DNA from 2 places in the Microbacterium sp. SORGH_AS_0428 genome. Region 1 is predicted to be linked to the other one. Evidence: predicted binding sites of a transcription regulator. Region 1 holds the regulator's gene; the other holds the start of a gene.
What was found. The regulator HrcA, encoded in region 1, represses chaperone genes, less so after heat shock. The targets are predictions, from matches to a motif close to TTNGCACTCGNNNNNNNCGAGTGCNAA.
Positions count from the first base shown of each region.

Region 2: the regulator HrcA is predicted to act here: its motif matches at 3,809-3,835, upstream of QE374_RS11870 (Hsp20/alpha crystallin family protein).

Region 1 is NZ_JAVIZT010000001.1:484,700-489,270, forward strand. It holds gene QE374_RS02435 (16S rRNA (uracil(1498)-N(3))-methyltransferase) at 1-359, opposite strand, end outside; gene dnaJ (molecular chaperone DnaJ) at 364-1,473, opposite strand; gene hrcA (heat-inducible transcriptional repressor HrcA) at 1,518-2,555, opposite strand; gene QE374_RS02450 (carboxylesterase family protein) at 2,658-4,073, shown strand; gene hemW (radical SAM family heme chaperone HemW) at 4,075-4,571, opposite strand, start outside.
Region 2 is NZ_JAVIZT010000001.1:2,444,629-2,449,199, reverse strand. It holds gene QE374_RS11895 (SDR family NAD(P)-dependent oxidoreductase) at 1-682, opposite strand, end outside; gene QE374_RS11890 (hypothetical protein) at 726-1,040, opposite strand; gene QE374_RS11885 (methyltransferase domain-containing protein) at 1,095-1,889, opposite strand; gene QE374_RS11880 (helix-turn-helix transcriptional regulator) at 1,888-2,748, shown strand; gene QE374_RS11875 (hypothetical protein) at 2,771-3,079, shown strand; gene QE374_RS11870 (Hsp20/alpha crystallin family protein) at 3,288-3,725, opposite strand; gene QE374_RS11865 (hypothetical protein) at 3,886-4,571, shown strand, end outside.

The DNA.
Region 1 (4,571 bases):
TCCCAGCGCGAGACGCTGCGGGCGGCCTGCCAGGGCACGACCTCGGCCACGCCGAGTTCCGTCGCCGCCTGCACCGCCATCTCGTCACGGTCGCCCTTCGCCAGCGCTTGGACGAGGACGAGGCGCGGCGCGGGCGCAGGGACGTCCTCGCGCCGATGGATCTCGACCGCCACGTCCCGCGGCGCGACCCTGACGCACGTCCCGGTCGCCCAGACTCCTCGCCCGTCGCCGATCGTGACCTCCTCGCCCACGCGCACCCGCCGCACGGTGGCGGCGTGGTGCGCCTCGGCTCCGGTCAGCGTGACCGTGCGGCCGGGATGCGCGTCGGATGCGTCGTCGAGGAGGAAGTGCAGCGCCATCGGATCACCCGTTGCGGAAACGGTCGCGCAGCTTGGCGAACAGGCCCTGCTGGAACTCCGACAGGCGGGGAGCCGGCGCCTTCGTCTTCTTGGCGAACTCCTCGATGAGAGCCCGCTCCTTGTGGTCGAGGCGGGTCGGGGTGACGACGTGCACGCCGATCTTCAGGTCGCCGCGCTGGTTCCCGCGAAGCGGAGTGATGCCGCGTCCCTTGATCGTCAGCACGTCGCCGGCCTGGACCCCGGCTCGCAGCTCGAGGTCGACCGGGCCGTCCAGCGCCTCGATGCGGGTGGTGGTGCCGAGGATCGCGTCGGGCATCGAGACGTCGAGGGTCGCGAGCAGGTCGTCGCCGTCGCGACTGAAGACCTCGTCGGCGGCCACCGTGATCTCCAGATACAGGTCGCCATGGGGACCGCCCGCCGGGCCCACCTCACCGGAACCGGGAAGCTGCAGTCGCAGGCCCGTCTCGACGCCCGCGGGGATGTCGACCGAGACCGTGCGCCGCGCACGCACCCGACCCTGGCCCTGGCACGTCGCGCAGGGGTAGGGGATGGTGGTGCCGTAGCCCTGGCACGTCGCGCAGGGCTGGTTGGTGACGACGTTGCCGAGCAGACTCCGGACCGTACGCTGGACGTGGCCGCTGCCGTGGCAGATGTCGCAGGTGACCGGCGACGTGCCGGGCTGGCAGCAACCGCCCTCGCACGTCTCGCACAGCACGGCGGTGTCCACCTCGATGTCGCGATGGGCGCCGAAGATCACCTCTCGCAACTCGAGCGTGACGCGAACGAGGGCGTCCTGTCCTCGTTCGGTGCGCGAACGAGGGCGCACCCGTCCCGCACCGCCGCCGCCGAAGAACGTGTCGAAGATGTCGCTGAACCCGCCGAAGCCCTGCGCCCCGCCGAATCCGCCGCTGTCGCCGCCCATGTCGTAGCGGCGACGCTGCTCGCTGTCGCTCAGCACGTCGTACGCGTGCGTGACCAGCTTGAACCGCTCCGCCGCATCCTCACCGGGGTTCACGTCGGGATGCAGCTGGCGCGCGAGCTTGCGATACGCCTTCTTGATGTCGTCCTGCGATGCGTCGCGAGGCACCCCGAGTACTTCGTAGTGGTCTGCCACTTCAGCCTTCCCGTCCGCGTGCTGCGGAATCGTCACGCACGCGCTCAGCGCGCGCGTTCGTCGTCTTCCAGCAGACGGCTCAGGTAGTGAGCCACGGCACGGACGGCCGCGAGGTTGCTGGAGTAGTCCATCCGGGTGGGTCCGAGCACGCCCACGCGCGCCTGCCCTCCGGTCGTGTCGTAATCGCTGGCGACCACCGACGCCTCGACGAGCCCGAACGCCTCGTTCTCGCGTCCGATGGATGCCGCGAGCCCCTGCTCGTCGGCCACCATCTCCCCCATCAGGCGCAGCAGAGTCACCTGCTCCTCGATCGCCTCCAGCAGCGGATAGATGCTGCCGCGGAAGTCGCCCTCGGCGCGGGCGAGGTTGGCGGTCCCCGCCATGACCAGCCGATCCTGACGGAACTCGTCGAGCTCCTCGCCGACGGTGCGCAGGAGCGCGCCGAGGGCGCGGTCGGCTCGACTGTCGGTCAGTGCCTCGGCCAGAGCCTGCGCGACGCGCTGCGTGCCCTCGCGCACCGGTTGGCCGGTCACGAGGACCGAGACCTGTGCACGGAGCGTCGCCACATCCGTCTCCTCGAGCGGCTCGGGACCGGCCATCAGACGCTGCGACACGCGACCGGTGTCGGTGACCAGCACGACGACCAGACGCGACCCGCCGAGGTGGACGAGTTCGACGTGGGTGATGCTCGCGCGCTCGAACGACGGATACTGCACGAGTGCGACCTGACCGGTGAGTTGGGTGAGGGCCCGCACCGTGCGTCCGAGCATGTCGTCCAGGTCCGCCGGAGCTCCGAGGAACGCCGTGATCGCCGAGCGCTGGGCGCTCGTGAGCGGGCGGAGCTCGGCGAGGTGGTTCACGAAGACGCGGTACCCCTTGTCGGTCGGCACGCGGCCGGACGAGGTGTGCGGTGCGGTGATGAGCTCCTCGTCCTCGAGCAGCGCCATGTCGTTGCGGATCGTCGCCGCGGACACGCCGAACGAATGACGCTCGACGATCGACTTGCTGCCGACGGGTTCGCGCGTCTCGACGTAGTCCTGGACGATCGCCCGAAGGACGTCAAGTCCCCGATCGCTGACCATGCGCACTCCCTCCTGGCACTCGAGGTCTGGGAGTGCCAATTCTAGCGCGCTCGCGAGGCGAGTCGCCGGACGGCCACCCGTAGACTCTCGAGAGGAGGTCGCATGTCGTATCCCGTCATCCACACCGAGACCGGAGCCGTATCCGGAACCCGCGTCGAGGGGATCGAACGATACCTCGGCATCCCTTACGCCGCGCCCCCGGTCGGAGCGCGACGATTCGCTCTTCCCGAGCCCGTCGCGCCATGGGACGGCGTGCGCGAAGCCACCGCGTTCGGGCCCACATCGCCGCAATCGCCGTACCCGGGTGAGATCGGCAAGCTCCTCCCCTCGACCATCATCCCCGGCGACGACATCCTGACCGTGAACGTGTGGCGCCCGGGCGAGGCCGACGGCGCCGCGGTCATGCTGTGGTTCCACGGCGGGGCACTCGAGCGCGGCACGGCGGCGATCAGCACGTACGACGGCACCCCGTTCGCGCGCGATGGCATCGTGTTCGTCTCGGCGAACTACCGACTGGGCGCAGAGGGGTTCTCGGTGCTCCCCGACGCCCCGCGCAACATCGGGCTGGCGGATGCGGCCGCGGCTCTTCGGTGGACATCTCGCAACATCGCCCGCTTCGGGGGCGATCCCTCGCGGATCACGATCTTCGGCGAGTCCGCCGGCGGTGCCGTCGTCGCCGCGCTCCTGGCCCGCGAGGACCTGCGCCCGCTTCTCGCGGGGGCGATCATCGAGTCGGGGCCGCTGGACGCCGCGACCACGGAGCGCGCGGCCCGACCCGCCCGCGACATCGCGCGCCGGCTCGGGACGACCGCCACCGCCGAGGCCCTGCGCCGCGTCCCGCCTCAGCGGCTGGTCGCGGTGAGGGACGAGCTGACGGCGAGCTCCACCCTGCTGAGGGCGGCACCGGGGTACAACGCGACGATCGATCCCGCGACGCTGCCGGAGAACCCGCGACGCGCCCTCGTCGATGCCGAGCGTCCGGTCATGATCGGCACGAACACCGATGAATACCGTCTGTGGTATCCGCCCGAGGCGCTCGCGAAGCTCTCACGACGTACATACGCTCTCCTCGCTCTCGCCAAGCGCCTCCCTCGCGGCGTGTGGCGCGCGTACCGGGCGGCGTTCCCCGCCGCCTCTCCGGGAGAGATCATCGGACAGGTCCTGACGGATCTGACCGTGCGGCAGCCGGCGATCGCGCTCGCGCGTGCGCGCACGGCACAGACCTTCGTCTACGAGTTCTCCTGGCCGAGTCCCGTGCGCGATCTCCGCGCCGCGCACGCCCTCGAGATCGGCTTCGTCTTCGACGCGCTCGGCGACGAGGGAGCAGTCACGATGGCCGGGACGGGAGCTCCGCAGGAGCTGGCCGCGCGGATGCACGCCGACTGGATCCGCTTCGCCGAGACCGGCGATCCGGGATGGCCCGCCTTCCGCGGCGATTCGCTGGTGCGCCGCTACGACGCCGTGACACAGGACGTGACGCTCCCGCGTGCCGAAGCGCTCGCGGCGCTCACCCGCTGACTCAGTCGGTCAACGCGCGCACGACCGCGTCGGCCAGCAGCCGGCCGCGCCGCGTGAGCACGATGCGCCCGCGCAAAGCGGCCGCGCCCTCGATGAGCCCGTCGGCGATGAGCCCGGCGACCGCACTGCGCCGATCGCTCGGAACAACCTCGATCGGCAGCCCCTCACGGATGCGGGACTCCAGCAGGATCCGCTCGAGCATGCGCGCCTGGTGATCGGGGACCTCCCTCGCCGCCGCCGGCGACGAGCCCAGCGAGAGCCGTTGCGCGTATGCGGCCGGGTGCTTCACGTTCCACCAGCGCACGCCGGCGACATGGCTGTGCGCGCCCGGACCGAACCCCCACCAGTCGGTGCCGCGCCAGTAGGCGAGGTTGTGGCGCGAGCGGTGGTCTGCGCCGCGTGCCCAGTTCGACACCTCGTACCAGTCGTAGCCCGCGTCCGCCATCGCGTCGTCGACGAGCTCGTACATCTCGGCCTGCAGATCGTCATCGGGCGCGG
Region 2 (4,571 bases), 2.0 Mb from region 1:
ACACGAGGGTGTCGGCACCCTTCGGGATGCTCGTGAGGAAGAGCTTCTTGAGGGGCGTCTGGTAGATCAGGCGCATCGGTGAGCTGGGCGCGTTCGAGAAGCTCGTGGCGATGTTGCCCGGGTGGAACGCCACGGCGCCGATGCCCTGCGCGCGGTAGCGACGATCGAGCTCCTTCACGTGGAGGATCTGCTCGAGCTTGGCGGTGCCGTAGGCGCGCGTGGCGCTGAAGGAGCGCTCGTTGTCGAGGTCGTCGATATCCAGCTGACCGAACAGTCGTGCGCCCACGCTGGAGGTGTTGATGATCGTGGCCGTCGAGGCGATGAGCCGCTCCATGAGCAGCTGCGTGAGCAGGAACGGCGCGAGGTAGTTCACCTGGAAGGTCATCTCGTGTCCGTCGATCGTGCTCTCACGCACCTTGCCGAAGATGCCACCGGCGTTGTTGGCGAGCACGTCGATGCGGTCGTACTGCGCGAGCAGATCGTCGGCCAGTTCCCGGACGCTCGCGAGATCGGCGAAGTCCGCGAGGTGCACTCGCGCACCCATCTCCCGGGCGATCTGCGCCGTGCGCTCCCGATTGCGCCCGACGGGGATGACGGTGTGCCCCTGCGCGTGCAGCACCCGCGCAGCCTCCCGTCCGATGCCGTCGCTCGCGCCGGTGATCACGATCGTCTTGCCCGCCATGAGGCCTCCTTCGCCGTAGCTCGCGAAAGCCTAGTCCTCGTTGCTAGCGAGGCAGCATGAAGAAGAGTCCGAGCACGGCGAGCAGGAGCGCCGCGAGCGAGACCACGAGGGCATGCGCGTTGCCCCCGTATCGCGCGGAGCGCGCCAGAGCGATGATCGCCAGCAGCACCCAGAGCCACGAGGTGAACAGGAACGCCGCCATCGGCATGAGCGCGGCCATGCTGCTCGCTCCGCTCGTGGTCAGCATGATCCACGAGAACGACGCCCAGATGATCGCCAAGGGCACGAAGGCGAGGTACGCGAGAACGAGATTCAACGCCTGCGGAGGACGCGGGCGACCACGCTGGGCTGAGCTCATGTCGCCCTCCGGCATCGATGGGTCGGAAGTGCCACCGTACCCCGTCGGATCCCGTCAGGACACGCGGCAGATGATCTCGCCGTGCAGGAGCGAGAACCAGCCGTCATCGGATGCGGCCCACTCACGCCACCCGGCGGCGATCCGGTCGAGCTCGTCGGCGTCGGTGTCGGGGCCGCTCTCCAGCTGACGCGCCAGAGCGGACTGGCGGATGCGGTCCGCCCACAGATCGCCCCACCACATCCGCTCGTCGGCGCGCGCGTAGCACCACGTGCTCGACGACGCGCTGATGTCGGTGAGTCCTGCCGCCCGCGCCCAGGAGAGGAGGCGTCGGCCGGCATCCGGCTCGCCGCCGTTGGCACGCGCCGCCGCCTGATACAACTCCAGCCAGCGCTCCAGTTGGGGCAGCTGCGGCCACCACGCGAACCCGGAGAAGTCGGCGTCGCGCACCGCGATGATTCCGCCGGGCCGGGTGACCCGCGCGAGCTCCCGCAGCGCCTGCGCCGGATCCGCGATGTGCTGCAGCACCTGATGGGCGTGCGTCACGTCGAACGAGTCGTCGTCGAAGGGCAGAGCGTGCACGTCTGCGATCCGCACGTCGACGTTCCCGGCTCCCCGCTCTCGGACGGTCGCACGGGTCAGCGCAGCCTCGTCCTCGCCGATCTCGGTGGCGGTCACGTGGGCCACGCGGTCCGCGAGATCGACCGTGATCGTGCCGGGGCCCGCGCCCACATCCAGCAGCCGGTCGTCGGGTCCGAGGAACGGCAGGAGGTAGGCGGCGGAGTTCTCGGCGGTACGCCAGCGGTGCGATCGCAGGACTGATTCGTGGTGACCGTGGGTATAGGTGGACATGCCTCCACGTTCGGACTTCGAGCCGCCCCGGCGGAAGACCGTACTGTTCATAGGAGCGGTCCACCCACCCAGCCGAGAGGAGCCGGTCATCGCGAACGAACTCGGCGACTTCCTCCGCGCTCGCCGTCAGGACAGCGCGCTCGCGCCCGGGCACGGCTCCCCCGGCGCCCGACGCACCCCGGGCCTGCGTCGGGAAGAGGTCGCGACCCGCGCCGGGATCAGCGTCGACTACTACATCCGGCTCGAGCAGGGGCGCGAATCCCACCCGAGCGACGCCGTGATCACCGCCCTCGCCCACGCGCTCGCGTTGTCGCAGGATGCGGCGCGACACCTCGCGCGGCTTCGCGACGTCGACCCCGCTCCGGCGGAGCCGACCTTCGACGCGGATCTCGTCCCGCGGATGTCGGCGCTCGTCGCAGCCGTCCGCCCGCAGCCCGCGTACGTGCTCGACCGGCTCAGCACGATCGTCGCGGCGAACGAGGAGGGCATGTCGCTGTACGCCGGGCTCGCCGAGCTTCCGCCGGCGCAGCGAAACACGTGCCGCTACCTGCTGACCGACCCGCGCGCCCGCGAGACGTTCCTCGACTGGGAGGAGCTCGCCCGCGGCGCCGTCGCCCACCTCCGCGCGGCGAACGTCGACCGCCTCGACGATCCTCGACTGGACGATCTCGTACGCGAGCTCGGGGCGAAGAGTCCGCAGTTCGCCGCGTGGTGGGGCGGGCACATCGTCGAGCGGCGCCGGGGCGCGACCACCCGCATCCGGGGGCGGGACGGCATCGTCGTCGAGCGGAGCTACGAGATCCTCCACCTGCCGGACGACGCCGTGCGCCTGACGATGTGGCTCCCGCCGGCGGCGTGAGCTCCCGACCTACACTCGTGCCATGAGTGCTTTCCTCCCCGGTTCCCGCGGCACGCAACCCTGCCCCAACTGCGGCGCCGAAGTCGCGCAGTCGGACCGGTACCCCGAGTATCTCTGCGGCGAGTGCGAGGCTCGCGCCGTGGATGCGGACGGCGCCCGCGTCACCGGATCGAACGCCTCCTTCGGCGGCGGCTTCGTCCTGCACTGGCCGGACGGCGAGCACGAGTCCCTCCCGTGCGCCTCGGCGCGGGTGTGGGTCGACGGACGTGAGTGGGAGTACTCCGAGGCGCGCTTCGGCGGGGTGCTGATCACGCCCGTCCGCGAGAGCTGACCCGGTAGTCGGCTATGCGTCGGCAAAGAATCACGAAAAGGTAACGGAAACCTCTTCCCCTCCGTTATCGCACCGTTATAGAGTGCTCGCACGGTAGTTGTTTTGCTGTGGCAGCTACCGACATGTGATTGCAGGACACTCTTGGTGCAAAGGGACAAGGGCCGGTCGGAAGCCTCTCCGACCGGCCCTTACTGCTGTCCGCGGTGCGTCAGCTCTGCGACTCCGAAACCTGCAGCGCGGGGGCGTCGTCACCCGTGGCGATCTCGACCTTGCGCGGCTTGGCCTTCTCGCTGACGGGGATCGTGACGCTCAGTACGCCGTTGCGGTAGCTCGCCGAGATCTTCTCGGTGTCGAGCCCCTGCCCGAGGCTCAGCTGACGCAGGAACGTGCCCGACGTCCGCTCACGCGTGATCCAGGTGACTCCGTCACCGGCCGACAGCGTGCGCTCGGCGCGGATGGTGAGTAGCTGACCGTCGATGTCGACGTCGACCGATCCGGGGTCGATGCCCGGCAGGTCGGCGGTCAGGACGTAGTGGTCGCCGTCACGGTAGAGGTCCATCGGCATCTGCCGAGGCCCGCGCCGCGCGGTGTCGAAGAACGTGTTCGCCATGCGCTCCAGGTCACGGAGCGAGTCGTATGCAGCCATAGTCGTCTCCTCTCGAGCGGGATCGGATGCGGGATCCGACCCGTAGTCCCTAAGTTGAGCCCCCTTGACTCAACAATCACAGATTAGCACTCTCCTATCGAGAGTGCTAGTTCTCACAGACCCCCTCTGGAGCATGTCGGCGACCTCATAGAATCGGCGGGTGAACCACCCCGCCGAGACGGCGAAGAAGCCGCCTCTGCTGCGGAGGATCGCCCTGAATCCGCTGGTCTGGGCGGCCGCCTGCACGCTGGCGGCGCTGCCCGGATACCTCACGGACGGCGGGTTCTTCTCGTACCTGATGTCGATCATCGCGGGTGCGCTGTGCGGGATGTGGTTCGTGAGCCTCACGGTGCGCATGCCGCATCCGACCGGCGCGATCGTCCATCTGCTCGCGGCGGTCGCGCTCGTACCGGCGCTGTATGCGTCGATCGAGGTCGTTCCGCAGCTGCTGACACCCGGCGCGCCGCGCGCGATCTACACGGGAGTCCTCTTCGCACTGCCGCCCGCGGCCGGCTGGGTGTGGATCACGCTGCTCAACCGGGTGATCAACCTCCTGCCGGGCAAGCCCCGGGTGCGGGCGCCGCTGGCGTGGGAGAACGACGGCGATGCCGTCGTCGTTCGCTTCCGAGCGATCCCGATGCGGATGCGGGAGCTCACCTTGTGGATGGTCGCCACAATCGTCGCGACGGGAGCGATCGTCACGACGGCGCTCATCATGTTCAGCACCATCGTCGAGCGACTCGGACCCCGCATGCTGATCCTCGCGCTCGGGGCGCTCTTCGGCTTGCCCGCGTATCTCATCGTCACCGCGCTGCTGCGCAGGCGCTCGGTCGACGCTGCCGTGCG